Regions from separate parts of the Bacillus sp. CGMCC 1.16607 genome, predicted to be linked through region 1. Evidence: riboswitches for the same ligand, from Rfam matches in the RefSeq annotation. Region 1 holds a riboswitch; the other holds the start of a gene.
The links. A riboswitch is a leader RNA that binds a small molecule or an ion and turns the genes downstream of it on or off. The one in region 1 is predicted to bind cyclic di-GMP.

Region 1 (15,482 bases):
CGGAAAAAAACTACAAAAGCCACTGTATAAATTAAAAATGGTCCAGAGCACATTCAATGCTCTGGACCATTTTTTTCATCTAAACTCCTCTTGACGCGCCTTCGCCAAAAACACAGCATATGTCGCACGATTCATCGTCTCACTAGGCCTAAACGTACCATCCGGATATCCCTCAGTAATCTGCGCTCCTGCCAGCTCAAGAATTTCTTTATAGCCTGCCATCCCGCTTTTCACATCGCTAAAACGTACATCCTTCACATTCGCAAACTCGTATGCCCGCGCTAACAAAATCGCCATTTCCGCACGGGTGACTGGCTGCTCTGGATGGAACGTCCCATCAAGGCGCCCTTTAATGATCCCCAAGTCAGCAGCTGACTCAATGTATCCCGACGCAAAGCTCGCAGCACCAACATCCTTAAAGCGCGAAGGTCGAGCCGTTCCAGACAAATTCAGCGCTCTCCCTAACATCGTCACTGCTTCCGCCCTCGTTACGAGCTGACCAGGCTTAATCTTATTTTCCCCATAGCCATTGATCACTTTTTCCGAATATAAATACGTTAAATAACGATTATACCAAGCTTCATTACTCATGTCGGAAAAATAAGGACCCGCTACATCCACCTCAATCGAAATCTCCACATCACGATTTTCCACACCGTATTCAACGGGATGAACTCTATAAGAAACAGGCCCTTGACCTGCATAATCCACCACCGAAGCGTCCGATGATTTCTCCATAATCAATCGATCAAAGCGATAAAGATTATAAGCTTCATATTTTTCAAGAACAGACTTCAGATTTAGACGAATCGTTCCCTTATCATCAGCTGTATACGTAACTGGCAATTCCTCACTCGAATCCACGGTCGTATCCGCTTGCGCCAACCCTGCACCATAGAAGGAATCCTTTCCAGGCACACCTAAATCCTTCGCATTCATTTCTAGCTTCTTGCGAATTTCAATATTCGAAGCATCTGGATATTTCTCCATATATAGCGCTGCCAAGCCTGCTACATGCGGTGCCGCCATTGACGTACCTCGCATCGTTCCATATCCGCCACCCGAAACCGTACTATAAATCGCGTCCCCAGGTGCAGCCAGCTCCACTTCCTCTCCCGTTGATGAGGTCGGAATTCTGACATTGAACTGATTCGTTGCCGCCACCGCAATGACACTTGGAAACTTCGCCGGATACTGAACCGTATTTCCATAACCTGAAGCTGTCCCGACATTACCAGCAGCCGCAATCACGAGAATGCCGCTCTTATACGCCTTATCGACCATTTGCTTAATGCCATAATCCTCATAAGGTGTCGTCAAACTTAAATTAATAATATCCATCTGATGATCAATCGCCCACTGAATACCCGCCATAATCGTCGTCGACGTCCCAGTCCCTTCATCATCCAACGACTTCACCGCATAAATCTCAGCCTCTGGCGCAATTCCGACAACCCCTATTCCGTTGTCCTGGGCCGCAATAATCCCAGCCACATGCGTCCCGTGACCCTCCTCATCATCATACGAGCGGTCACAAGCACCAATCTCATCAAGGACACACTTTCCGCCCTTCACCGCCAAATCCGGGTGATCCATATCCACACCCGTATCAATCACCGCCACCTTCACCCCTTTACCCGTAAGAGTCGATGGCTCCTTCGCCTGCAAATTCAAATTCGAATGCCCCCACGGCACACTCTGCCCCTGCACTTCCACCTTATTTTCTTTCACTATTTTTTGAAAAAAAGGCAATCGTTTTAGCTCCACCACCTCGTTTGGGCCAGCCTCGACCGTCGCGGCCTTGATCAAGGGGAACTCTTGAATCACCTTTCCACCTAAATCCTCGATCGCCTTCGTGTCCACTTCTTTTTCAAAAAAAACAATATAGCGAGCGGACTTCTCTAAATCACCGCTATCTTGTACAGAATTAGATTCCAAAACAATATGTTCCTGCTCGGTCCCTGATTCCGCCTGTATCGATACCGGCAACATGCCGAAAAATAAACCTAAAATGAGGAGTGCTGATAACCATTTATTCATGCTGAAGTCTCCCTTATAAGAAAAGCGCAAGGCGCCCGCCTATCGGCGACAAGCAAATGCTTCACAGCCATCAAAGTCGTACTTTGAATTTGCATGGCTGTGAACATTTGACCTCGAGCCGATGGCGCCTGGAGCTAGACAATTTTCAAAGTCATAAAACGTTATACATTCTTATCTTTAAAAATAGGAGTCTATAAAAACTAGACTCCTTCATTTTAATAGATATTCATTTTAAAAGGTACTTTAAAATCTATTCCTCACTTGCTAAATTTTGATAATCGTAATATTCTTCGACGTCATACCCTTTCGATTGGTAGTAATCGAGAATTCCGAAATAAATAGCTTCTGCCGCCTTTTTTCGCCATTCTGGAGATTTTAAATACTCATTATCCGTCGCTCGGTCGATGAAACCAAGTTCTACAAGTACAGCTGGCATCGTGTTTTCACGAAGAACATGTAAGTCTCCGTTTTTAATCCCGCGGTCTGGTAGATTCCAAGCCTGAACCATTCGTTCTTGAATGAAGGAAGCTAAAAGACTGCTGTCTTCCCAATTCGGATTTACTGCAGCAGAACGATAGTAAAACGTTTCTGTCCCCGATGCTTTTCCGTTGGAAGCATTGGCGTGAATACTAATGAAGGCATTGGCCTTTGCCGCCTTCGCCATACTCACACGATCTCGTAGTGAAGGGAAAACATCAGTCTCTCGAGTAAGCTTGATTTGAATTGGCGTATTTTTCAACAGTGTTTGTACCTCTAGGGCAGTATCTAAAACAACATTTTTTTCAAGTAAGCCAAATCCGATTGCTCCCGGGTCCGTTCCCCCATGTCCAGGGTCAATCATAACCACTTGGGAGCTTAAGGATTGATCTATTGGTGGGGTAGTTGTGGAACTTTCTACTAAATAATCCCGATGGACAAGTCCTTCCACATGTTCCGCTTTGATATACGTCCAGCTTCCTACGTCATAGGCTGTCTCGACTTTCGTTCCTGGAAGAAGCTCGCCGACCTTTTGAAAGCTAGTCGAAGGTCCTGTTCGAACATTCAGATGGTCACTTGCTTTCACATATCGCTCTCCACTAAAGGTAATATCTGTGATCGAACGTAATTGATAATTGATCGCTCTTGCTAAAAATACAGCAAAGTCGGCACGCTTTATATTTAAGCTATAGCCGAAGTCAGTTGAGGAAATTCCTGAAGCAATTCCTCTTGTCTTCAATTCGTTAGCCGCTTCAATCTCTGTTGCTTGGCCTTCATATCTAAAAGCCCGACTGATAAAAAGAGCCATTTCTCCCCTTTTAATCGGCTGGTTTGGATGAAAGGTGCCCGATTCGGTAATAATATGTTTTTCCACGGCTGACTGGATATAACCTGAAGCAAAGGTATTCATTGGAACATCTGAAAAATCAGTCACTCGCTTCGTTCCGTTTAAGTCGATCGCCCGTCCAAGCATCGCTATCGCTTCCGCCCGTGTCACTTCACGATATGGGTAGAAATTGCTTCCATCCCCTTGGACAATCTTCCCTTCTGTCAAATAAGCAATCTCCTTATACGCACGAAAATCCGTTGCCACATCCCGAAAGGTAACAGCAGCCTCGGATTTCAAACCCGACAACGGAAATAACAACAAAACTATTAAACTCACAAAAAATATTCTCCTCACAACTGCTTGTCCCTCCTACTTTACATTTTTCTACATTGTAGCATTAATCATACGACACGTTCCACCCGAAACCTGTCGAAATTGGAAAATAGGAGATTGGTAGGAAGAAAAGCGCAAGCGCCTTGATCAGCCCCGACAAGCAAATGCCGTCCCAAAGGGGAGGTTTGCTCTTTAACCTCATCTTTGGGGCGCCATTTGACCTCGAGGGGCTAGGCGCTGGAGCTGGACAATTTTCGAAGTCCAAAAAAGTTATATTATTGAAAAAAGGCCAAGAGCGATGCTCTCAACCTTTTTATCTATTATTGTTTTTTGGGTTGTAAAAATAAGCCCACTACTTTTGCTGCTTCGGCACGAGTCGTTGTGTTGCTTGGTTTGAATTGTGTTCCTGCTGCGTCAAAGCCGTTAACAAAGCCAAGTTCCCCAGCAGAAGCGACTGCGTTTTTCATTTCTTCATTTAAGCCACCGATGTCAGTGAAAGTAGTTTCCTTCGCTTTGTATTCCGTTTTGTTCTTTAAATTGTAGGCACGAACTAACATCGTTGCCATTTCTGCACGTGTAATTGGCTTTAATGGTTCAAATGTCGTGTCTGTTTTACCAGATACAATCCCGTTTGCTGCTGCAGCTGCTACTTCTGCTTTTACGGTTGCAGATAGATTACCTAAATCAGTAAATTTACTAGTTTCAGATGTTGTTAATCCTAGAGAACGAACAAGCATGGAAGCAAATTGTGAACGTGATACATTTTTACCTGGAGAGAAGGTTGTTGCACTTGTACCCGTTACAATTTCAAGCTCCTGAAGCTGTTTAATATACTCAGCTGACCACGATCCAGCTTTCACATCCGTAAATGCAGGATACGTTACAGTTACTTCACTAATACGACCTTCTGCTTTATATTCGATAGGCCCTTTTAATGATTTTACATAATCGATAGATGCTTGAAGATCGTCAACGCCCTGTTCAAACTTAAATCCAGCTAATTCGCCAATACGGTATTTCGCGTTTCCGTACATATAGTTGTTTACAACCACCGTGTACTCTTTGCTTTCATCAATTTTCTTACCGTCCGGGAACATGATATCGACAATTTTATTTGTTTTACCATTCCAAGTGTACTTGAAACCTGCGATTTGGAAGTCTAATCCTTTAACTGGGTCAATTTGTGCATTTAAAACGGTTCTTAATTCCGCACCTGTTAAGCTGACTTTGTTAAGTGTGTTTCCAAATGGCTGCACCGTGAATAGGTCACCTAATGTGATCGGCCCTTTGTCGATACCCGCACGTACGCCTCCACCATTCATAAGAGCGAAGTCAGCATTCATAGATGCTTTCATGCCATCAGCAATCATATTTCCAATTCCATGGTCACCGACTGGTCCACGACTCGGATATTTTCCAGTCATCTCAATCGTTGTTTCACCAAAAACTTGCTCTTTAATCGCTTTTACTTCATTTTCATATTTGGTTAAAATCTCTTTAACTGTTGGATCTGCCTCATAAACATTTTGAAAGACTTGATGAACTTTCGCTTCTTTTTTAACAATATCTCCTGTCGCTGGGTCAATTTCTAAATCCACATCAGAAAAAGCCTTTGCATAAGATTGAGCTTGAACAATTAATTTATTGTCGACTACTTTATTCACTTCTACATGGTTATGAGCCGCAAAAATGACGTCCACTGCATCGTCCATTTTTTCTGCCATTGCCCCTGCATCAAATTCGGAATTATTGTTATCTTGCCATGTTGGATTATGAGCTAACACAACGATTGCTTGAATGCCTTTATCCTTTAATTCCTTTGCGTACTTATTAATTGCTTCTACTTCATCGGTAATTTGAAGGTTTTCATTTCCAGTTTGAACGATCATCGATGGAGTTTCTTGAGTCGTTACGCCAATAAAACCAATTTTAGCTCCGCCAATTTCCTTAATCGCATAAGGATCTAAGATTAGCTTTCCAGTCGATTTGTCATACACGTTTGCCGAGATCATTGGGAAATTAATACCGTCATAGTTCTTTGTTCCTTTCGCATGCTCGCCACCTTTAACCATACGAAGTAATTCTGCTATCCCTTCGTCAAACTCATGGTTACCAAGTGTTCCCGCATCGAATCCGATCGCCTCTAAAATTTCAATCGTTGGCTCATCTTGGAAAGAAGCGGAAATCAGCGGGCTTCCTCCAACCATATCCCCGGAATGAACGATTAATGTATTCGGATTTGTTTTTTCAGCTTCTTTTAAATACGCCGCTAAAAATTCAATTCCACCAACTGGCGTTTCCTTTTTTCCATCTTTATCTAAATCGAAAGATTCTTTATAGTCTAGTTGACCATGTAAGTCATTAACACCTAAAAGTTGCACCTTAATATTGTTCGTTTCAGCTTGTACAAATGTAGTACTGAATGGCGCTGCAAAAGCCCCGACTGCAAGCGCAGAAGTCAAAGCCACACTAATTAATTGTTTACGGTATTTACGTAACATTCATTCTACCTCTTTCTTCTAGAAGTTTAGATTTTTTGTCGAACCAAAGACTATTTTAACAGAATATTATTTTAATAGTATAAAAGTACAGAAATTAATAACAAATTTAACGGAAATGAAACTATTTTCCTAGAATGTAAATAGATCTAACAAATTCCAAAGAAAAGCGCAAGCGCCTTGATCAGCCCCGACAAGCAAATGCTTCGCCAGCCGGAAAGTCGTTCTTTGACTTTTTGGCTGGCGAACATTTGACCTCGAGGTCGACAAGGGCTCGGGCGTCCTGTCGCATTGTCGACACTAGTACATCCTGTACGTCGGGGCTAGGACGCTTGCGCTGGAAAATTTTCGAAGTCCGAAAATGTTATACTTTCTTATCTTTTAAAAAAAGAGTAGCGGCAAGACCCACTACTCTTTGAAGTACATTTACTTTTTCCCTTTTTTCTCTTCTGATTTTCCGTTTCCTTTGTTTTCATGAGCATCTTCATTTTTGCCGTTGTCTTGATTTCCTTTTTCTTTCTGTTCAACAGGTTCTTGCTTTTCGGACTTCACTTCTTCTGCCTCTTCCTTACTGCTTTCAGCTTCCGTAGCATCCGTTTGCTCCTCTTTTTGCTTTTCTTTTTTGGATTCTTCATTTTTCTTTGGTTCTTCTTTTTGAGTTACTTCGGTTTTCTTTGATTCTTCTTTTTGAACTACTTCACTTTTCTTTGTTTCTTCTTTTTGAACTTCCGCTTGCTTTTTTGATTCTTTCTTTATGATTACCTCATTTTTTTTCGTTGCTTCTTTTTTACCTTCATCACGCTTTTCTTGACCTTTCGCTACCTTGTTGGCAGTCGCAACGACTTGTATATCTTCCTTCTTACTTGACTCAGCCATTTCTTTTTTTCCTGAAGATGCCAGTGTTGTCGGCTGGTGGCCTTTCGCCTTTTGATTAGAAATCGCCGCTGTTGTTACGGTCTTTGTAATACTTCCTTTTACCTCTTCCGCACTTGTTAAAACTGAAGCTTCGTTTACTGTCTCGTCTGTTTTTGTGGTATCTTCATCGCTGGACTTTTCACTTACAGGTGTTTCCTCCGTTGTTGTGGTACCTTCTTCGCTGGACTTTTCGCTGTCAGGCGTTTCCTCCTGTTCAGATGTACCAGCTGCCGCTAAAAATCGATCATTTTTCTTTTTTAATGTGTTTAATTGTCTTTCAAGCTTTGCGAGAGTTTTTGTGTCTCCACTGGCTTGTGCTGATTCCAATGATGCTTCTAGAGAGCCTATTTTTTGGACAAGCCTTTGCTGCTTCAATTGGTGGATATTAATATCAAGCTCCTTCATGACTTGACCAAAACCTGATTCTTCTAATAACTTAGTAACCTCTTCTATCGATTTTCCACTAATATTGGATAATGATATAATTTGGGCAATTTGTCCGTAGCCTAATTCTTCTTGTCTTAACTTCTTCACAATCTCCACGTCAAATCCTTGTACCACTTGCGCAACTAATAAGGCTTGATCTGTTTTCGTGGCCACGTCTTCTTGTTGTTCTGGATCAAGCTGATCAGTAACCTCATCCGTTACAACCGTCGTTTCTTCCAAAACATTCGTGAGCTCATCTTTTGCCTCACCCGCTACACTTTCATCTGTGATAACCTCTGTCACCTTATCTCCTGCCTCTTCAAGCAATGCAAGATAATCTGTCACCGCCTGCTCGACAAAAGATTTCTTTTCCTCTGCTGTCATCGCTTCTGCTTCCGCTAATCGCTCTTGGGCAAATTGAAGGAGCAGCTCGGCCTCCTTCTGTGAGTCAAACGTCACCAATAACTTCAAATCTTCCATAAGAAGATCAAATGTATAGAAAAATTTATCTGGCGTCATTCCAGGTTCAACGGTGTTTTCTGAATCTACGACTGTTTCCTGATTGGTTACTGTTTCGACTTTGTCAGTGACTTCCACATTTGCCCCTTGTTCCTCGGTAGTAGAAGTACTTGTCCCATTCTCTTCCGCAAATGCTGATGTTCCCATACTTAATGTGAACGCCAGTGCGGTAGTCAAAATTGCTTTCTTCATCACTATTCCCCCTTGGTTTTAACATGTCTTTTACAAATTAAAATCCAACAAAAAAAAGCTACTCCGAAGACTAGCAATAAACCGGTCGATCTTCGGTAACTGGCTGGCATCATCATTTCCGGTGTATTCCCCATCATGACCTTAGCCCCTCTAGTTTTGCGTCCCTGAATTTCCTCAGGTTTGCCCTTTCGGATTTTAAATGTTAATTAAATTCTACTCCCATTGACCTAAACTGTATACAAAATTCGACACACTCTTCAGAAAACAGTACTTTTGGCGCATTTAACAAAGGGAGATTGGGATTATCAGACAGCATTTTGGTCTGAAATTGATACCTATTGGACTCAGGCGAACTGACTTCTGGACTAAAATGGGGTGCTATCGAACAAATTATCGAGTCTATCGGACTCATTTAGTTTCCTATCGGACAAAGCATCCAGCCTATCGGACAAGTTCACATTTCTATCGGACTTTGTCACAAATCACAGGGTTTAACGGTCTGCCTACCGCGTTCAACCTGCCCCAACTCTGATTCCCATCCGACAAACGATCTCCAGCAAAACAACAAATTTTCCTGACAGATTTTCCGCGCCACGTGTTTCAGTGATGTCAGCCACCCTTTTTTTGGGTATAATAATAGAATATATTTTTTTCAGGAAACGGGATGTGCCAAACAGAGTTGGCGCAGAAATGGGGGCCAGGAAGATGGAGGCTTTGCCTACGAATGTGGAGCAGGGGCTGAAGTTTGTTGCGCAGACGGTGGCGACGACACTTCAGCCGGGTGCAGAGGAGGATGCCAAGCTTGTGCAAAAGGGGATGCTTTTGTATCGTCAAGGCTTGGTGTATCAATTGAAATTTGAAAGTGACCAAGTTTTTGCGACGGTCCAAGATGTCACTCCTGTGAAGGTTCGGCTTGATTTGTCTTTTTTTGATATGAGTGATTGTGCTTGCCCGAATTTCGGTTTATGTCGCCATAAGCTTGCTGTTTTTTTTGCTGCCTATGCAAAAATACGTAGTGTTTCAGAATGGGTTGATGAGTGGCGCGAACCTTTAATGAAAAAAAATGCGGCGGCCAAATGGGGGTTGCAGCGGGCCAAGGATTTGTTTAAGGCAAGTGGAACGTTGAAGCCGAACTATGACCGCTGGATTGAAGCTTTTGATGAAAGCTTTCAGGCGATTTTAACACCGAAGAAGATCCCCAATCCCTATGTATTAAAGGAGCTATTTCAAGTTTACCAGCGCCGGATTCGGGCATCCGCACCAATTGAGGCAGAATGGAAGCTCCTTTATGAACTGATTGCGACGATCTTTTCCTTTCAAAAACTGGTCCAGTTGGCTGAAGATCTAGACCAATTCGAAAAATACTTCTCTCCTATCCTCGACGAACTGATAGAAGATGCGGAGGAATTCGTTCATAAGCTCGGAATTCAGACGATGCCTTTTGCTTTTGATGAATTTTTAACGAGTTTGCGGGCAGATTCCAGTCATATACTTGAAGGTGCCGCAACCTATCCAATTGAGAGATTGATACTGTACCGTGTGCTATGGACGAATCTTTTTAAACGAAAAGAGTGGCGCGAGGAAGAGCTAGGAAAACTTGCCGGTAGCCAGCTCTTTGTATATCAATTAGCGGAAATTCATCAGCTCTATCTCTTAAATCGGGACGCTGAAGCGCTCGAAAAAATCCAAACTGTCGGTCCCTCGGCTGTCACTTTCCTATTCTATTGGATTGATTTATTGACTGCGAAAAAGGATTGGTCACGATTGAAGCCTTATATCGAGCTGTTTGTGGAATTCTCGAAAACCTATATGAATGTAGAGCGTGACGACCAACAATGTCGCCACTTTACGAGAGCCGTCATCCAAACGATCCTTCCTTACTGCTCGGAAACGAAGAACAATGACCTATACGAACAAGCACTAAAAGTTTTGCTGCCATATAGTTATGTTTCTTATGATACGTTTCTATTTGAAGGCGGGGATTATGAGCGCTGGTGTGAGTTGCAAGCGTATATCGGTGTTGATTTAGAATGGGTCGGAAAAGACCGTGTCAACGTACTCGCTGTGCAAAACCCTGAAATATTAGTCATTCTGTATCATCAATCGATTCAAGCACAAATTGATTTAAAAAACCGCCAAGGCTATCGCCAGGCGGTCCGCCAGTTAAAAAAGCTTCGGACGGTTTACAAAAAGTTGAAGCGCACTCCAGAATGGGACGAATTTTTCGAGCAGTTGATTGAAAAAACGAAGCGTCTGCGCGCCTTTCATGAAGAATGCCAAAGGGGTAAGTTAATCCATGCTTAGAACGAAGAAACTAATGATTACGGTAGAAAAATGGGATAACGGCGTTTTTGCCGTGAGTGCACTGGATGATGGTGTCCACCTCCCTGTCCATGAGTGGAAGAACTTGCTGTTTGGGCGTCACCGCGAAAGCTATTACGGCGCCTTTTTAGAGGTGAAAAATGAAGCAGTGCTGCTGGATGCCTGGCGGCTTGCGACCCTTTTTGCCCATGAAAAGTTCAACCCCTTTATCGAATGGGAATGGGATGAACAGGCTGAGCTATGCCTTACTGCCGCTCCATCAATTTTCGAAGCGATTACAGAGAAAGACTGGCTGCCCGATTTTTCAGCATTAGAATCAGGAGAATTTCGTTGGCAGCTTCCAAAACGAGTGGTGGAAGAATTTGATCCTTCTTTTTGGGAAGAAGAGGTCGAAGCTTATATTTCTGATTGGTTTCACGATGCATTAAATGCCCACCTAGATCAAAATAAAGAAACGAAAAAATGGCTCGGCGAAAAGCTTTCTTTATTGCAAAAACAAAACTTCCCGCCTGGCATGCTGTCGGCCTTTTTTGATGAGGATACTTGGCTTGAATGGATTGGGTTGAAGGAAAATGCAGCTCCATTCACGATTGGTCTTCGATTAGACGAACCCGAGTTTAGTGCAGCTGTGGAGGAATCTTTCGGGAAGCTTGAAGCACACGATCCATCAATGTCGCCCAATCCTGATTGGACGCTCGACCTTTTCGTACGCGACCGAGCGAACCCAGAGCAAATGTTTGATACGGGGGCGCTTCCAGCGAAATGGCGAAAGTATGCTGACACGATTCGCGAAACTGAGATGCGTTGGGTGAGAATTTTCCCATGGTTACAGGGCGAAGAAGGCTTAAAACGGACTCTCTCAGAGGAAGATGCTTGGATTTTCTTAACCGAAGCGAGTGAAACGCTCTTAAGTCTCGGCGTAGAAATTCTCCTTCCTTCTTGGTGGGAAGCGATGCAAAATGCGAACTTGAAAGTGAAGGCTCGGGTGAAGGGTTCCGCTTCAAGTCACCGTCCATCGTTTGTCGGCTTACAGGCGATGCTTGATTTTGATTGGCGCTTCTCGATGAATGGCGTTGATTTATCAGAGGATGAATTTCAACAGCTCGTTTCAGAAAAGAGACGACTTGTTTATATTCGCGGGCGTTGGGTAAAATTGGACCCCGCATTCATCCGCCAAATTCAAGATTTAATGAAGAAAGCGGAAAAAGAAGGCTTACATGTTCGTGATTTGTTTGAGCAGGAAATGGTGACAGACGAAGAAAACGAGGAGCACGAAAACCCTAAAGCGTTCGCAAAGATCCAAATTGAACTGAATCGACAGTGGAAACAAATGATTCATCAGTTATCAGAGTTTAAGGAGATGCCTGTTGTGCCCGTGCCGAACGATTTAAAGGCGGAATTGCGGCCTTACCAGCAAACAGGGATGAGCTGGCTGATTTTTTTACGAAAGTATGGGTTTGGGGCTTGTTTGGCTGATGATATGGGGCTTGGGAAGACGATTCAGTTGATTTCGTATTTGCTTGCGGTGAAGGCAGAAGCCGAAACGGGGCCGGCGCTGATTGTTTGTCCAACGTCGGTACTGGGCAATTGGCAGAAGGAGCTGGAACGGTTTGCGCCGAGTTTGAATGTGTATTTACATTATGGGTCAAATCGTTTGAAGGATAAGGCTTTTCGGGAGCAAGCTTCGAGTAGTGATATTGTGTTGACTTCGTATGGGCTGACCCATTTAGATGAAGAAGATTTTGGGGAGTTGACATGGAGTTCGATTGCGATTGATGAGGCGCAAAATATTAAGAATGCGCAAACGAAGCAGTCGCGGGCGGTTCGAAAACTGAAAGGTCTGCATCATATTGCTTTAACGGGGACGCCGATGGAGAACCGATTGGCGGAACTTTGGTCGATTTTTGACTTTACGAATCACGGGTATTTGGGAAGTTTGGGGCAATTTCAGAAGCGTTTCATTGTTCCGATTGAAAAGGATGATGAGAAGAAGAAAATTCGCGAGCTGCAAGGGTTGATTCGACCGTTTTTGCTGCGGCGAACGAAGAAGGATGAAGAGGTTGCGCTGAATTTGCCGGATAAGCTGGAGCAGAAGGAATATTGCCCACTGACGGCGGAACAGGCTTCCCTTTATGAGCAATTGATTAAGGATACGTTTGCGGAGATTGAAACGGTGTCCGGAATTGCGCGCAAAGGGTTGGTGCTGCAAATGCTCGGACGGTTGAAGCAGCTGTGTAATCATCCGGCATTGTATTTGAAGGAGAGACCTGCTGCGGATTTGATTGATCGGTCTGCGAAAATGGAGAAGTTGGTAGAGATTATTGGGAATGTATTGGATCGTGAGGAAAGCTGTCTTATTTTTACCCAGTATATTGAAATGGGTGAAATGATTCGTGAATTGATTCAGCAGAAATTTAAGGTCGATGTCCCATTTTTAAATGGAAGTGTTCCGAAGGCGAAGCGAGATGAGATGATTGGGCGTTTTCAGGACCGTGAATTCCCGGTGTTTCTGTTGTCGTTGAAGGCAGGTGGAACGGGTCTGAATTTAACGGCAGCCAATCATGTTGTGCATTATGATCGCTGGTGGAATCCAGCCGTCGAAAATCAGGCAACCGACCGAGCATACCGCATCGGTCAGGAGCGTTTCGTGCATGTTCATAAGCTGATCAGCACCGGAACGCTCGAAGAAAAGATCGACGGCATGCTCGAAAAGAAACAAATGCTAAACGACCAAGTCATCCAAAGCGAAAACTGGATCACCGAACTCACAACCGAAGACCTACGCGAACTAGTATATCTATCATAAAAAGAGGGGCTGCCGCAAACTTGCAGCCCCTCTTTTATCGCTTTAACGCGGTATCGCATTGGGGGTCAGTCCCCCAGCGCTTTAACGCGGTATTGCATTGGGGATCAGTCCCCCGGCGCTTTAACGCGGTACCACATCGGGGGACTGACCCCCGGCGCTTTAACGCGGTACCACATTGGGGGACTGACCCCGGGCGCTTTAACGCGGTACCACATCGGGGGACTGACCCCCGGCGCTTTAACGCGGTACCACATTGGGGGACTGACCCCCGGCGCTTTAACGCGGTACCACATCGGGGGACTGACCCCCGGCGCTTTAACGCGGTACCACATTGGGGGACTGACCCCGGGCGCTTTAACGCGGTACCACATCGGGGGACTGACCCCCGGCGCTTTAACGCGGTACTTTTCTGCAGTGGCTTCCCCCTTTTTTGGGTGGGTAGAATAGGAAAAAAAGTTTGTCTCCTTTTTGGAGGATAAAGTGTGTGCAAAAGGTGCTAGCTGGCTGTTCCATTTGAATTTTCCATGTTCCTTTTTGTAAATATATCTGTCCGCATTTTCTTTCTGTACCATCGTAATAATAAAAACGAAGCAACTTATTAGGATCTAATTGTAAGTATTGATAAGGTTGTTTCTGCTCTTTGATGAAGGATTGATTACTTGATAGTTGAATTGCATCATAGAAAGTAGGAGGAATATGAATATGAATTTCTGAGGATGATTTGATTTCTCCAATAAAAATAATTCTAGTCATAGCTTTTTCAAACTGTGTATTGTCTCGTTTTCCATCATCCATTTTATAAAAGGCCCCCTTAATTAGTAAATTTTACCTACCCCTTTATTATTCGACGATATTTTTACAAATTGCAACGAAATTTGTCGTAACATTTGTGAGTAATATAAACAAAATTAACTGTGCTGATTATTCACATATCATTATTTTTCATATAGATAACCGTTACCCTAAAAGTAAGTATGTGTAGGGTGGTGATGGATTGTCTCTTTCAGAAAAATTACAACAGCTTAGAAGAAAACACGGCTGGTCTCAAGAATATGTATCAAAAGTATTAAAAATGGATCGGTCCATGATCAGTCGTTATGAGACTGGAAAGAACGTCCCTACCTATCAAACAGTCCTTCAGTTTTCGGATATGTATAAAGTGGATAAAGAGTATTTAGTGTCAGAATTAGACCAAATGATTCAAACAGGACAGGCACCCTACATTTTAAAAGAGTCGGAAACAGGTTCGGACCCTGAAATAGAGATTATTTGTCAACTTGCCAAAAACGAAAAGCTAGTAAAAGATGTTTTTCTTGAACTGCATTTACTAGATGAAAAAACAAGAACCGCCGTTCTTCGGGCAACCCAAGCATTTATGAAAGAAATAAAGAAAAGGTATTAATTCAATAAAAACAGGGTACTAAAACGTAAAAGGTTTAGTACCTTGTTTTCTTTTTAAACTACGTATTTACTACATTTCCACCAAGAATATAGGGCAATTACTTTAAAAAAAATGGCAAACTAGTATTGTGAGCTAACGCTCTGCACTACTTAATAGTTGCCAAATTAGAGGAAACAGAGGAGTTATTGATTTTTTCTAATGAGGAATACTGGGGCTAATAACGTTAATTGCGGTCTAGATAAGCATATAATCTTTTTCCACCTCATCCCTAGACGGCAATTGAGATTCACGAATAATCCACTCCAATTGCTGGACTCTCCTATCCAGTTGATCGACCCTTTCATTTGTTTTTCCAAGCATTTTAATTAAACTGCCTAAGAGCATTTCTACACGATTAAAAGTTTCCTGTTGTTGTAGCATTGGATTCCTCCCTTGGAACATGATTTGTCCAATTTCCTGAAGGTAAGTTTCCGTCATTTGGTGTATCCCAATCGGTACTTCCGTTTTTTTCGATTGTTGGCTTACGACTTAAAAATTGGACTGACTCGGCGACTACCTCTGTCACATAAACCTTCTTTCCTTCCTGATTCGTATAATTTCGTGTATGAATCTTGCCTGTAATCCCAATGACTGATCCTTTTCGGCAATAGGTAGATGTGTTTTCTGCCGTTTTCCTCCATAGGGTACAGTGGACAAAATCCGTTTCGTATTCCCCTTGTTGAT
Region 2 (15,482 bases), on a different contig from region 1:
TCCTGTAAATCATGTCCGTACAACAACAGAACTACAGACACATATAAAGCAAAGAACCTTGCACAGGTCTTAGTCGTTTCAGAAACATTTCCATAAATTCCGAAAAATTGTTCTCTTCCCTGCAGTGTTAAAAAGCTATAAGCAATCGATAAATCAATCGCCGGATGTCCAAGATGGGTGTCACCCCAATCAATTATTCCGGAAATGACTCCAATCTCATCTACTAAAATATTTCTAATATGACAATCGCCATGAACAAGCGTTTGTTGCTCGTCCAAATGAACATCTTTTATAGAATCAAGCCAATGAAAGGCTGTTTCAGCTTCATCAATTAACTGAAGCTGGATAGCTTTTTTTATGTTATCAATCAATGGATTCATTCGTTTACCAATATTCGTTCTTTCTAACCAGTCATAAGGTACACCTAGTTTCTCAGCCATTTCTATTGGAAATTGATGCAATTTTCTCAAAAAATGCGCTAAGGGAGCCGCGGACTTATTTCTAATATCTGCAGACAATTGCCCAGGTGAAGTCCCTTTAACAAGGTGATAGCCTGTAAAAGGCCAATTGTAGCTATCCGTCTCTTTGCCGAAAAAGATAGGTTCAGGAATTCGAATATTTAATCCATTGACCAAATTGGGTAGCAATTGATTTTCAGTGTTTAATAATCGAACGGCAATTTCTTTTCTTGGGAAACGAAAAACGTAATCATCGTTCACTTTGAATACTGTATTATCAAAGCCTTTTCCTAATTCTTGAATATTGACAGGTGCCAGTTCTGGAAACTGGGCTTCTATTAAATGTCTTGCTTCGTCCATTGTAACGACTATTTCAGGAGACCATGCTTGAGACATTATTTCACTCCATTCATTTAATTAATTCTTTTTAGATTGATTAATGGCTAGTTGAAATTGATCTATAATATCTTCTATTTTCTCAAAACCGACTGAAATTCTAACCATCCCTTTTGTAATCCCAAGCGCTTGACACGCTTCAGGTGGTAAGGCACGATGTGATGTCGTTAAGGGGTGAGAAACAGTCGTTTCTACTCCAGCCAAAGTAGGGACGATTTTAACCCAACCTAGGGAACGGAAAAATTGGTTAACATCTATGGTGCGATCCAAATCAATCGTCACCATGGCACCAAAGCCATCTGGATTCACTCCGAATGGATAAAAAACTTGCCGAACAAGTGGATTATTTGAAAAAGCTTGCGCAAGCTTCTGTGCATTCTTCGATTGTTTCTCCATCCGTAAAGCCAATGTTTTCAAGCCTCTAGTGGTCAGCCATGCTTCAAACGGACTTAGATTTGCTCCAAGATTAACAACCTTTGCCTTGGCTTTTTCGAGTAAATCTTCCCTGCCAACTAACACTCCTGCAGTAATGTCACTATGTCCACCGATATATTTGGTTGCACTATGAACAACTAAATCAATTCCTAATGAATAGGGTTTGCAATGATACGGTGTCGCAAATGTATTATCCACCAAAGTAACTAGTTGATATTTTTTTGCTAAATTTACTACTGCCGGCAAATCTTCTACTCTTAGTAGAGGATTCGTAATTGATTCGGTCAATAATAGTTTCGTATTTGAGCGTATCAATTTTTCAACTTGAAGGAGATCCTTAAAAGAAACAAAGCTGGTTTCAATGCCTAAGTCACTTAGCCCGGCTTTAAGCATGTGAAAACTCCCACCATATACATCATCCGCTGCTATAATATGGTCACCACTTTTCACAACGGCAAGCACGCCTACAAGAATCGCCGATAGACCTGATGAAGCGGCCACCCCATCGGGTGCACCCTCTAGTCTTGCAACATATCCGCGAGTTCATCCGTATTCGGATTTGCAACTCGAGAATATAAATATTGGCCGTTACCATGATAATATCCTTCTAATTCATCTAAATCACGAAAAACAAAAGCTGAGGTCTGATAGATGGGTGTTACTTTACTCATAATGTTTCGTTTCTTTTTGTCACCATGAAGAACTTCTGTATCGAAATGTTTACTCAACTTTTCCACCCACTTTTTCTTGTAATGACTACATATAATAATCCATATTTCCATAAGAAATTTCATTTTCCTTCTTTCTTGAATAATATTTTCCAAACCACACATGAAATGACCATATCATGGAAAAAATAGCCACAAGTACATATATTAGGAGGAAAACCATGCAAAACAAATCTTTACCGCAATATCCTGAATCATATTGGCGAGAATTAGAGTTTCCCTCTTTTCCAAAGTTAGATAAAGATCTTTCCGTTGATGTTGCCATCGTCGGTGGAGGTATTACTGGGATTACGGCAGCACATATTTTGCGTCAGCATAATGTCAAAATTGCTTTAATTGAAGCTGGAAAAATATTAACTGGAACAACAGGGCATACAACAGCGAAAATTACCGCCCAACATGGACTTATTTATGATGAGTTAATTCAGCATTTTGGAGTGGAGGGAGCAAAACAATATTATGATGCTGCTAACCAATCCATTCAATTTATAAAAGATACTGTTTCAAAAGCACAAATTGAATGTGATTTTCTCGAACAAGATGCCTTTATTTATGCGACTACAGATGAATACGCTACAAAAATACAAACTGAGGCAAAAGCATATGAAAAACTAAAAATCTCTGGCGGAAATGTGGATAGTATCCCATTTAATATCGACATAAAAACTGGCTTACGCATGACGAATCAAGCCCAGTTCCATCCTACAAAATATTTAACTCATTTAGTAAAGGACTTGGAAAAGAACAATGTCCAACTTTTTGAGAATACAACTGCCATTGATATTGAAGATCCTGAAGGGGATAAGCCGACGATCATCACAAGAGATGGAAATCGAATTCGTTGTAACTTTATTATCGTGGCTTCCCATTATCCTTTTTATGATGGACTTGGCTTTTATTTTACAAGAATGTATGTAGAACGATCTTACATTCTCGGGGTGAAAGCAGAAGATTCCTACCCTGGAGGAATGTATCTTAGTGCTGACGATCCAACCCGTTCCATAAGATTCACCCCATTTAATGGAGAAAATCTAATTTTAATTGGTGGTGAAAACCATAAAACCGGACAAGGAATGGATACCTTCAAACACCATCTAGCATTACAAAAATTCGCTGAAGAAACTTTCCAAGTAAAAGACATTCCTTATCGTTGGTCAGCACAAGATTTAATTACATTGGACAAGGTTCCGTACATTGGTCCAATCACAGAAACAAAACAACGCATATTGATTGCGACCGGCTATCGTAAATGGGGAATGACAAACGGCACAGCTGCAGCGATGATGCTAAGTGATTTCGTTTTAGGGAAACAAAATAGTTTCCTTGAATTGTACGCACCATCCAGGTTCCAGGCAGACCCAAGCCTTAAAAAATTCACTTCAATTAATGCAGATGTAGCAAAACATCTTATTAAAGGTAAGCTTGAGTTTGTCCCTGGTGATCCAAGTGACTTAGAAACTGACCAAGGCTCCGTCGTCATGGTAGACGGTAAAAGAGCTGGTGCCTATCGGGATGCAGATGGTAAGTTGCATTTAGTAGACACCACTTGCAGACATCTTGGCTGTGAATGCGAGTGGAATCATGCTGAAAAAACATGGGATTGCCCATGTCACGGCTCAAGATATTCTTATACTGGGGAAGTATTGAATGGTCCAGCCTTAGAGCCATTGAAAAAAGTTGGTGAATAATGCAGTAAAAAAGGGCCAGAGAGGCCCTTTTTTACTGTCGAAGCTTGTTAACAATGCATCATTTCCTAGGAAATTTTGTCGTATTCTAGAAGCAAGATTTTATGGTTTCATGCTCATCCAGCTATCTAAGTAATGGATGGCAAAATCGTTATTTACGTTTGAAAGTTTGGAAAGCTGTTCTAGCATGACTGTTTGTCCTTCTTCATAAAACGAAACGTACTCTGCCTCGGAAGATGGGGCTGTTTCAACTGCTATGGTAATTCGTTTACCGATTGATTGGGCAATTTCAACTTCCTGTTGGATAATAGCTTTCATTCCATTTGGACCATCTGCTTGATCACGGTAAGCCATAATCGTTGGTAAATCCATGTTTTTTATAACCCAAGCAGCAAGATTACCTTTACCTAATTTATTATTATAAAGCTTCTCATCAAACCAGAAAGGGATATCTGCACCTATCTTCAAGCCCATCTGACTTGATAGATCCTTTGCTTTGATTAGTAGGGTTTGATACGATAACACCGTATTTTTATAGTTCGAATTCCATCCAGAATATAAATATGGTTCCACATCTAAGTGAATGCCCGTAAACTTTTCAGAAGGTTCTGCTTGTGCTTGGTACATTTTTAACCAATCAAAAAAACGATTGGAATATGTGTTACCCTTTGCTGATATCCAATCAGGAGCTCCTTCAAGGGCGTGCACTTCAATATGATGTTGTGAAGCCTTTTTAACAAAAGTTTCATATGATGCGGGTTTAATATTATAATTGATTTGCAAAAATACCGTTTTCGTTTGATTTTCAGCTAGAAATGAAAGAATCTGGTCGGAATTTGTTATGATTGATTTTGTATTCCATATCCAAGTTGATAACGGACCAACGGATAATTGAGCTTTGGAATTTGTGGGAAATGAAGATATTGAATATACTATCATAGAAATTAACATGCTTAATACGAGGATTTTAAACTTATTCATCACAGTTCTCTCCTTATTAGAATGCCCAAGACATCCTAATAGGAGTCTGGCGGCGTGGCAGCCATACGTTTATCGGTTAGGCCCATCGCTTTGCGTCCTTGCCTTTCGACAAGTTTGCCTTTTTCAGAATTTTTTTATACACCATGATTATACTCCCAGAATCTTTATATTTAAATCATTTCCTTTGAAGTTTCTGTTGGTAAAATTCCACAAATAAAATGAGGCTGCTCAATCTAGTGAGCAGCCTCATTTCTATTCTTTTCCTTTTGGTCGGTTCGTTTGCTTATCATCCATCCCTGTATTAAATTCAACCAATTCAGAGCTCGTGCGACCCTTTTTTGCGTTATTATTTCGCATGGCGTTCGCATTTCCTTTTTTCGTTCTACCCATGAAAAACAACTCCTTTAGAGATAGTTGCTAAGGTCGTCAGTTAATTCGACGCCTTACACTTTTCCAAGTTCATAGGTAGTATGCTTCTTGAAAACTTAGTTATACCTTACCATTTCGGTGATTTCCTCATTTTTGTCCCTTGTTCAAAGGAATAAGAGATCGATAAAAGCTGCGGCTCTGAATAGGCTATTCCTGTGAAGGTAATTCCAACCGGCTCCCCTTTATCGGTATATCCTGCTGGTACCGTAATCGATGGATAACCAGCTTTTGCTGGAATAGCAGCACCATAATTATTCGGAAAAACAACAGCGTCTAATTGATGTTCATCCATGATGAAGTCTATTCCTTGTTCAGTTGAGTAATATAAATCATCTTCCAAAGAGTTTATATAAGCTTCTTCAGTTAATGTTCCGTTTGTTGCTTCGGATTCAAGTAGAATAGCTTGGCCAAACTTTAACATTTTTTCTTCATTTTGAAGATTAAACTGGATTACATCCTTTAAGGAGCGTATTGGATAACTAGGATGAAGTTTATTTAAGTAGGCATTAACATCAGATTTAAACTCATAAGTTAACACATCGTAGCTCCATTTTCTATCGACTGATGGAATTTTGACATCTTCAATAACCTCAGCACCTAGTTCCTTCAGCTTCCTGATTGCAGCTTCCATAACCTCACTTTTTTCTTCACTCAAATAATCAAAAAATCCTTCGCGAGCAATACCGATTCTCTTCCCTTTTAACCCAGCTTCGTCAAGGTAATCGGTAAAATCAGTTTGGGTTAAAGCAGTGTTTGTTAATGTGATTGGATCCTGCTCATCTGCCCCAGCTAAAACATTTAATAAAAGCGCTGCATCTTTGACTGTTCGCGCCATTGGACCTGCCGTATCTTGAGTATGAGCAATCGGTATAATTCCCGTACGACTAATTAGTCCTACAGTAGGCTTAATTCCAACTAAAGAATTTTGACTTGCTGGACTTAAGATTGAGCCCGATGTTTCTGTACCAACTGCTACCGCAGCAAAATTGGCGGCAATCGCAGCACCTGATCCAGAACTCGATCCCCCTACATCAAATGTACCTGGACCATAGGGGTTAAGCACCTGACCACCTCTTGAGCTATAGCCGCTAGTCATTCCAATTGCCATAAAATTAGCCCATTCCGTCATATTTGTTTTTCCGAGTATAACGGCACCAGCACGACGTAATTGTGAAGCTACAAAAGAATCGGCTGATGCATACGAATTTTCTAATGCTAACGATCCTGCACTAGTATGCATCTTATCATTTGTATCGATGTTGTCCTTAATGAGGACAGGGATTCCGTGAAGTGGTCCTCGTGATCCCTTACTTTTACGTTCTGCATCTAAGGCAGCAGCTATATGTAATGCATCCGGATTCACCTCAATAACTGAATTAATCTTCGGACCATTTTTGTCAAAACTAGTAATACGCTTTAAGTACATTAGGACTAATTCCTTTGATGTCAAATCCCCATTTTCCATTTTCTCTTGCATTTGGTCAATCGTCGCTTCTTGCAACCATTCTTCTGTTAATTTTTTTAATTTTGGATTTTCCATTTATTTAAAGCTCCTCTCACATTCTTTTATTAAAGAATTCTTGATGAAGGCTCAAAAACCTTTTTAATTTGTATAAATACGTTAATCGAAACGTCTATTTATTATAAATTCCGTGTCTTAGAGGATGAGTTTTTCATATATCCGACTACTTCCAGGTTATATCCGTCTAAAATCGATTTTATCCGCTTGTTTTCTACTTATATCCGACGATTAGAGTCATATATCCGCCATTTTCACAATTTGGACAAACTTTTCCACCAAAAAAAATAACACGCAAGCCGCGTGCTATTTTTTTGTTTTCTTATATTTAGTTGTTTTAATTGTTTCGCGCTTTACTGCTCTTTCTTGTTCATCAACGATTTTTCCGCTATAAAATACCTTTTTGGCTAAAGGTATTTTTAATTCATGGCAGTATTTTTTCAATTCACGCTCTTCTCGTTCATTGACAAGCGAAATGACGACTCCGTCTGCTCCAAAGCGGCCAGTACGTCCTGAACGGTGAATATATTGGGTAATGTCTTTCGCAAAATCAGCATGAACAACATGTGTAATATCTTGAATATCAAGACCTCTTGCTGCCACATCTGAAGCAATTAGTAATTGGATTTTTCCTGTTCGAAGATTTTTCAATGCCAACTTTCGGTCGTCTTTCTTTAAGTCGCTATGAAGCACTCCAACTGGAATTTCCTTGAATTTCAGTTTTTCAGAGACAAAATTGATTTCGACAATGTCATTGATAAAAGCGAGAGCACGTATTCCTTCAAGACGTCCGATTTTTTCCAATAGCATCGGTTTCTCACGGTTTTCACATAAAAAATAAATGTGCTCGACTTTGCCTGCTTTAATCGTCTCGTCTTTCATCACTTTTAGTAGTTCAGCATTTTGGGTTAATTCTTTGGCAATATGAATCGCACGCTCCGTTAAAGTTGCTGAAAATAACACAACCTGTCGATGATCACTTAAAGTCGACTTTATAATTTGCTTGATCGTCTCGATATGCTCTGGAACAAGAAGCTGATCTCCCTCGTCTAATACAATCGTCTTAACTTCATGCATTTTTAATTTCTTCTGTTTGATAAGCTCTAACATTCTTCCAGGTGTTCCAACAATCAATTGCGGTTTTTTCTTAATTTTCTCAAGCTGCCTAGTTACATTCGCTCCACCAATAAATGAAGCATTTCGAATGCCACTTCCCTCGGACCACTTTTGCACTTGCTCCAAAATTTGCATCACAAGTTCCTGTGAGGATGCTAGTATAACAGCTTGAATTCCTTGGCTGTCTGGATTGATTTTATCTAGAACTGGAAGCAAATAAGCCAATGTTTTTCCTGTTCCGGTCGGCGATTCTGCAATTACATCTTTGCCTTCTTTGATTAGCGGAATCGCTTGTGATTGAATGGAAGTCGGCTGTTCAAAGGCTGATTTCTCCCAGACGTTTTGAATAAATGGTTTTAATGAAGAAATAGTTTCTGTCATTGGTTTCTCCTTTATATATAGGAATATCCTTATTATGTACTTAAACCCGAAAAAACTAGTATCGGTTATGATACTAGCTTATCAAAGCATGAATGTCTAGACCTTCAAATTAAAGCATTCTAAGTACCGCTCTTACAGGACTGCCGTCCCCTTCAGCTAATGGTAGGGGAAGAGCGATTAATTCATATATACCTGGCTCCACATTAGTCAAATCCACCGATTCTAAAATATGGATTCCATTTTCGTGTAGGGAGTGGTGTGCCGCTAATTCTTTACTGTCTAGCGGGTCGACTGATGGAACGTCGACACCAATTAGCCTGACCCCATTTTCCCCTAAAAAAGAAGCAAGGTCTGGTCTTAAGAACGGGATTGACTCAGGAAACTGTAGTGGGTTCTCCCACGAATCAGTCCGTAGCAAGACCCTTTCTACCTCTTGTAAGTCAATTTCCTCAAAATCGCTTGCTCCAATACATTCTTTATTCCTCATATCGACTACAAGAGCCTTGCCGACATATAAATGGATATCAAGGTCATACATTCGTTTTCCCTCGTTATCGAAATGAAACGGGGCATCCACATGAGTGCCTGTATGGGTGCTCATCTCCAGCTTCCCAACGTTTACAGAACCACTTTCTTCCATCGGCCAATTGATTTTAAATGAAAAAGGGGTATCTCCCGGCCAAGTTGGAACGTTATGGCCAAGCTTCCTTGAGATATCAATGAGTTTCAATTAGGATGCCTCCCTCTAAGCAATGACTTCGCGCTTATTTTCGTATTTTTCATATAGCTTTTCTTGCATAATTTTCTTCAAAATTTGAACTGCATTCCATACGTCTTCATAAGAAGTATAAAAGGCAACAGGTGCTAAGCGAATAATATTAGGGTTTCGGTAATCAGGAACAACACCATTTTCCTTTAACGCTTTACAAATTCGCGCGGCTTCGGGGTGCTCTAATGCCACATGACCACCACGACGGTCATCTTCACGTGGATTTCCAATCGTGAACTGAAAATCTCCTAATTCCGATTGAATTAATTCCATTAGGTAGCGTGTTTGTCTTAAGGATTTTTCCCGAATCGCATCAATGGAAGCTTCAGTAAACATTTCCAATGAACCAATAAGCGGTGCTGTACTTAGTAGATGTGGTGTGCCAATTTGATAAGCACCGGCGTCATCTGCTGGGGTAAAAACATGCTCCATATCAAATTGTTTTTCTTTATTAGAACCGAACCAACCTGTAAGACCAGGTATTTTCCCAAAATGCTTTTCATTCACATATAAAGCGCCGATCCCACCAGGACCACTGTTTAAATATTTGTAGGTACACCAATAAGCAAAATCAACATTCCATTTACTAAATTGATGCGGAATAGCCCCTACGGAATGGCATCCGTCAAAGCCGATGAGAATTCCCCTTGCATGTGCCTCGGAAGTTAATTTTTCAATATCTAGTAATTGACCGCTTCGATAAAGGACGGTCGGAAGAATAATTAAAGCAACTTCATCTGTCATCGCATCAATGATGTCCTGCTCTTCAATCATTCGGCCGTCTCTACTTTTCACTTGAATGAGATGTTCTTTTGGGTCAAGACCTTTCAGTTGAACTTGACTTTGCAGTGCATAAATATCGGATGGAAAATTTAATTCGTCAGCAAGGATTTTTGTTCTTTTTCCGGAAGGTTGATAAAAGGTTGCTACTAATTGGTGAAGATTCGTTGTTGTACTTCCGGTGATGATGACCTCGTTCGCTTTTGCTCCAACTAATGGTGCACACATTTCTCCAAGTTTTTCAGATAAAGTGAACCATGCATGCTTGCCGTTCATCCACCCATCAATTCCAAGCTCTCTCCAAGAATCAGCTACCTCCTGCAATGCCTTTTCTGCACGCTTACTCATTAGTCCAAGTGAATTACCGTCTAAATATAGGTCCTTTTCAGGTAAGTAGAATTCTTGTTGGTATTTTCGAAGTGGATCTTGATGATCAAGATTTTTTGCATACTCTAATGAATCGAATGTCACAATTAGCCCCCCTTTTAAGTAAACACTTTCGTTTATCTTAATATTCTTTTTCTGTCAGTATATTACCTGCTAAAATGAGGGATTATTTCTAGGTTTGTACCAATTCATATCAAACTCAAGACCTAATGCTTCACCAAAAAGTTTTCCAAATTGAATAAAGCCGCTACCTCTAGCCGTAATGAAGTTTCCATCTTGAACAACAGCATCTTTACAATAATGTTCAATTTCAAAAATACCTAATTCAGCTAAAGCCTCTTCAGGTAGGCCAACTGTGTATTTCTTTCCTTTTAAGACTCCAGCTTTTGCAAGTAAAAATGGAGAACTTGAAATACTTGCGACAATAGTGTCTTCATTTGTAACCTCTTTAATAAAATCAAACCATTTCTGTTCATCAATCAATATGCCCACATCCATGCATCCTGGCAATAGTAAACTATCAATCTCCTCTACATTTACTTCATCGACAGACATATCTGGTAGACATGTTAAACCGGATTCACCTTTTACAGGTTGGTGGTCGACTCCTACAGTCACGATTTCTTTATTGCCCTGCATGAGTATGGATAATGCAACTGATAATTCATATTCGCTAAAAAGAGGATACAGTAGAACAGCCGTTTTCTTATTTTTCATTTTCTCATTCCTCCAAAAAATATTTGCAAGTTTTTATGACCTTAACTTAAATTTTAATAGTAAATTCCAATCGATAGCCTTTTTTTGTAGTTTGAAAGTCATAGCTCAGACCTCATTTTGTTTTTTTGCCAAAGACAAAATAACAATGGTACTTATTATGCAAAGTGTGCCTAACCACTCTTCCAAGCCAAAGGTTACCTTTAACCAAATCACGGATAAAAGAGTTGCTGATAATGGTTCGATACTTGCAAGTATACTTGCCTCGGATGCACTTATATACTTCAAGCTTTCAAGATAACAATAGAAAGCAATGAGTGTCCCAAAAATCACGATAAAAGCTACAGCAAAGTAGGAATTTAAAGACCATTGACCCTGAAAGGACCAAGGGGGATGTATAAAACTGAAACTAACTCCACCTATCAGCATCCCCCATCCTATTACCACTGAAGAGCCCCATTTTGCAAGTAAGTTATGAGGCTGTAAAGTATAAAACGCTAAAGCTACCGCGGAGCTAAGTCCCCAAAATAAAGCCCATCCTGAGATGGATAAACTTTGAATATTTCCTCGTGTAACAAGGAGATAAGTACCTAAAATGGCTAACAGTACAGCTAAAAGTTCTTTAGAAGATGGTATTCTTTTAAATTTTACTGCCAAATAACATGAAATTAACACAGGTGCCAAGTACTGTATAACTGTTGCAGTTGCTGCATTTGAACTTTCAATCGCAGCAAAGTAAGTATATTGAACGGCTAACAAACCTAAAATGCTAAATAATAGTAGACCGCATACATCTCGTTTATTTTTCCATATTCCCCAAACTTTTTGCTTCTCTGTTGAACTAGCCAATCCTAATAATAGGATACCTGAAAGTAATAATCGGATGACAACTAACCATTCAGGACTAAACCCCTGTTTGTGAAAAAGGAATTGAGCAACAGTTCCAGATATCCCCCACAAAGCTGCACCAGTGAGAACTAAAGCAATTCCTTTTGATTTTGAGTATGATAAGGCTATATTTCCTGAACTCATGTTTTTTCTCCTTTTAAATTCTACTCTTAAAAAAATGTTCATTTTCTATTTTTATAATAAATTAAAAAGTCTGTCCATTGATCGTTCTCCAGTGAAAATTCCTTTCTTACGCACTCAAACAGGAATCCTGCTTTTTCGGCAAGTCGAATGGACGGTTGATTATCGACATTTATATGTAGTTCAATTCTATGAAAATCTAATTCTGTGAAAAACGTTTCCGTTGCGGCTAATACACTTTCAGAACCGTACCCCTTTTTCCAAAATTGATTATGGATGGAATAGCCCATCATAGCCCACTGGTAATCCATTCTAAGAATCTTTATGAGTTCTACTTTTCCAACATTCACTCCATCCTCTTTTCGAAAAACTCCCAAATTGTACATTTCGTCCTTTTCAGCTGAAGCCTTGAATCCTTCAATCCATTTTGTAAACCACTCCTCTGTACAGGATGACATGCCCCTATGTCCGTCATCATATTTGTATTGAGATGGTAGTCTTTGATCAAACTGCGTATACCAATTAAAGTAGTCTTCTTTTTCAAATGGACGAATGATTAGCCTTTCCGTTTCAATATGTAAGTTTGAATTTATCAATCGACCATTCCTCCCACAATCAATGCCCATGCTTAAATGATAGCTTTCCGTGATTATTTAATATCATAATATACCTTTTCGGCGGCAGTACTCAGATATCCTTTATCAAGTTCCTGTCCAGTGGTTTTATTATTTCATACACCTATGTTTCTCCTGTTCTCTGAACCCCTTTATTATGGTTAGACATACCTCTAACACAATTTTTCTTCGACAGGTTTTGAGAGCACGTTAAAGGGGCAGCATAAATGCTCCCCCTTTAATGAACATCCTTATTCACATACCGACCATACTCTGGAATCGCAATCCGATCAAATTCGGCAACTAGCTTATGCAAACTGTCCGAAAGCAATTCTCCTGTCATCGGAAGACCATGACCCGTTATTGCGACAGAAGGTTTTAGATCCTCTAATTTCCTTACTGATTCCCAAGCTGCATCCCAGTCGGGTGTAAAATACTTTGGAGGACCGCTTATTTCCTGTTCCTGCGTTAAAACTTTAAATAAATATTCTTGTTTAACTGTGACAAAGGCATCTCCTACAATTAATGTGCGATCCTCATCTCTAAAAAACGATACATGTCCAAGAGAGTGGCCAGGTGTATGAATCCAGCGAAAGCCTTCCAAATGTGGCACACTGCCATCTGACGGAAGCTTCTCAATATGGCTTCCTAAGTTGATTGGATCATTAGGAAACATGGGGGACATTTTTGCTATCATTCCACCTTCTACCGTTGGATCTGGTTCAGGGTATCTTTTTTTCCCAGTAAGATAGGGAAGTTCTAACTCATGGGCATAGACTGGAATATCCCATTTTTCGACCAATTCAATAATTGCCCCAACATGATCAAAATGACCATGTGTTAGTAAAATAGCTTTCGGACGACTACCTTCTCCAAAGCGTTCCTCTACTGCTGAGATAATTTCATCAGCCGAACCTGGCATCCCTGCATCAATTAATACTAAGTCATTAGACTCTGGCTTTCCCACGAGACAAATATTCACAATTTGAATCGTATGACAATATAGGTCAGGCAAAACTGCAATTCCAATCCCACTTCCAATCGATGTTGCTGGGATGAACCTGTAGTCATCTCCATAAGAGATTTCCTTTTCCATAAAAAAACTCCTTTATATTTAAAAATCCAATCATAAATAGCTTCTCAATTAGCCTGTTTATTATACGAATTAAAAATGGGCGGCTTTAAAAAAGTGGCCACCCTAATCATTATTAATGAAAAGCACACCAAAACGCAGCTTCTTTGTACAGTATCTCGTCAATCGCACTAAAAGGAATTTTAAAAGTTGGAAATCCAGCTGCGTACGGAGCAATTTCATAAGGAGCGAAGTAAATATATAAATTATTTTCATCCACATAGAAGGTTTGATCTGGAGAAATTCCTTTATAAGTGTCAGGGAACACATAAGAGTACTGAGGGTCGGTCTTTATTTGCTCCCCAATGATGTCACTCAAAACTTTTACATAAGAATTTGATTTAAATAAATCTTTAAGTTCATAGAAGGCACCACTCTCCAAATCTACATGAGCAAATATTTTCACTGGCATCCCATGTGCAGCACCAAATGGATAGTTATAACCATTAAGTTCCAGTACAAGTAGCTGTTTTTTAAAAAAAGATATATCAAATTCCCCTGAATAACTATATTCCAATTGCTTATTTTGGGGAATATCTTTCACACCTGAAAGTTCAGCTAGCCTTTTATTGACTTGTTTCTGAATCCGCTCCACACTCATCCCTTGAATTTCAGGATAATACACTAAATAATCCTTGTTCGGTTTGTATTTTCTCTCGATTACTCGAAAACGACTATTTAACGGGATAATTTGATTCGGTGACCAGACGAGCATTCCTTTTAAATTATAGTATCGAAGTCTTTGGTCAATCATGCCTTTGATTAGTTCTCCTTCAAAAGATAAGGTACCACCACCTTTTGCAATAGGCAGATTCCTAACGATCTGACCACTTTTATCAATAAAAAAGGTATAGCTCCAATCCGATGCAGAAGCAAAACCGTTCTTATATTCAAGTACATTTGTAAATTTATGGTCTGTTAGAAATTTTCCATTGATGTCAACGATTGCATACAAGGTACCTCCCATGGGAATCTCTTTGTTAATTGCTTTACCTACAGCCAGTCTATTTTCGCCAAGCATGACAATCTCTGAATAGTTGGGATCTATAATAAACTTACCTTCATGATCGATTAATCCATTGTTGAAACGGACATCTTCATTTTTGTTAACAACAGCTCCTCCAAACTTAAAAGGGTCTGCTCTTGTAAAGGATGGTTCGATCATAGTTTTACCACTTTCATTCATATAACCATGTTTGCTGTCTGACTTTTCCTGAAAGGCCATGAGCCCTTCACTTAACTCACCAACGAAAGCATATTCGTAGGAATGAAGTGCTTTCCCTTTTTGATTAATTAACTCAAACTTTCCATCCGGACGTTTCGCAACTGCTTTTCCATCATTAAAATTTGTTACAGATTCAAATTGTAGAGGAATAACTTCTTTTCCTTGTTTATTTAAAAAACCATATAAATATTGATTTTCTGTATTTTTCCCAGCGAACATCGCCATACCATTTTGATAATTTCCAATGAAGCTGTACGTTTTCTTAGTTAATTCCTTACCCCAGCGGTTCAATACTTTAAACCCTTTACCATCCATTACAACCGCTCGCCCTTCAGAAAAAGGGTTTATGGAATCGTACCTTGGCCAAACGATAAATTGGCCAAATCGATTGATTAGCCCATATTTTCCATTCATTTTAACGGCGGCAAGTCCATTAGCCTGGAAATCCTGTGCATCCTCATATTTTAAGGGGGAAACAAAATTACCCTTGTGATTAATATAGCCCCACTTCTTTTTATTGCCATCCCGTACATATGCTGGATATAGGTCAATCCCCTTTACACGAAATTGGTCAGCCCCTCTTTCCGTCGTCACCGCATACCAATAGGAATCATCATGTTTAAAAATTGTTGTATAAACATTATCCTCATAAACAAAGGAAACAAACATTTCTTCTTTACCGTCTCCATCCAGATCCTTAAATT

Region 2: it holds a riboswitch for cyclic di-GMP, as region 1 does, so the genes downstream of both, ACFSO7_RS14150 (amidase) here and ACFSO7_RS22585 (DUF5667 domain-containing protein) in region 1, are expected to answer to the same signal.

The regions. Positions count from the first base shown of each region.
Region 1 covers NZ_JBHUJX010000036.1:29,624-45,105, forward strand. Annotated here, with positions in the region: gene murJ (murein biosynthesis integral membrane protein MurJ) at 1-30, shown strand, start outside; gene ACFSO7_RS22570 (S8 family peptidase) at 76-1,695, opposite strand; gene ACFSO7_RS22575 (N-acetylmuramoyl-L-alanine amidase) at 2,291-3,682, opposite strand; gene ACFSO7_RS22580 (5'-nucleotidase C-terminal domain-containing protein) at 4,000-6,180, opposite strand; gene ACFSO7_RS22585 (DUF5667 domain-containing protein) at 6,604-8,229, opposite strand; cyclic di-GMP riboswitch class I at 8,321-8,424, opposite strand; gene ACFSO7_RS22590 (SWIM zinc finger family protein) at 8,935-10,533, shown strand; gene ACFSO7_RS22595 (DEAD/DEAH box helicase) at 10,526-13,357, shown strand; gene ACFSO7_RS22600 (hypothetical protein) at 13,751-14,152, opposite strand; gene ACFSO7_RS22605 (helix-turn-helix domain-containing protein) at 14,352-14,759, shown strand; gene ACFSO7_RS22610 (hypothetical protein) at 14,994-15,179, opposite strand; gene ssb (single-stranded DNA-binding protein) at 15,154-15,482, opposite strand, start outside.
Region 2 covers NZ_JBHUJX010000019.1:351,804-367,285, forward strand. Annotated here, with positions in the region: gene ACFSO7_RS14135 (phosphotransferase) at 1-854, opposite strand, end outside; partial or broken gene ACFSO7_RS14140 (trans-sulfuration enzyme family protein) at 876-1,960, opposite strand; gene ACFSO7_RS14145 (FAD-dependent oxidoreductase) at 2,179-3,705, shown strand; gene ACFSO7_RS14150 (amidase) at 3,805-4,683, opposite strand; cyclic di-GMP riboswitch class I at 4,729-4,812, opposite strand; gene ACFSO7_RS14155 (hypothetical protein) at 4,936-5,073, opposite strand; gene ACFSO7_RS14160 (amidase) at 5,180-6,652, opposite strand; gene ACFSO7_RS14165 (DEAD/DEAH box helicase) at 6,938-8,128, opposite strand; gene kynB (arylformamidase) at 8,238-8,858, opposite strand; gene kynU (kynureninase) at 8,874-10,148, opposite strand; gene ACFSO7_RS14180 (DJ-1/PfpI family protein) at 10,218-10,781, opposite strand; gene ACFSO7_RS14185 (DMT family transporter) at 10,887-11,810, opposite strand; gene ACFSO7_RS14190 (GNAT family N-acetyltransferase) at 11,849-12,403, opposite strand; gene ACFSO7_RS14195 (MBL fold metallo-hydrolase) at 12,660-13,517, opposite strand; gene ACFSO7_RS14200 (WG repeat-containing protein) at 13,630-15,482, opposite strand, start outside.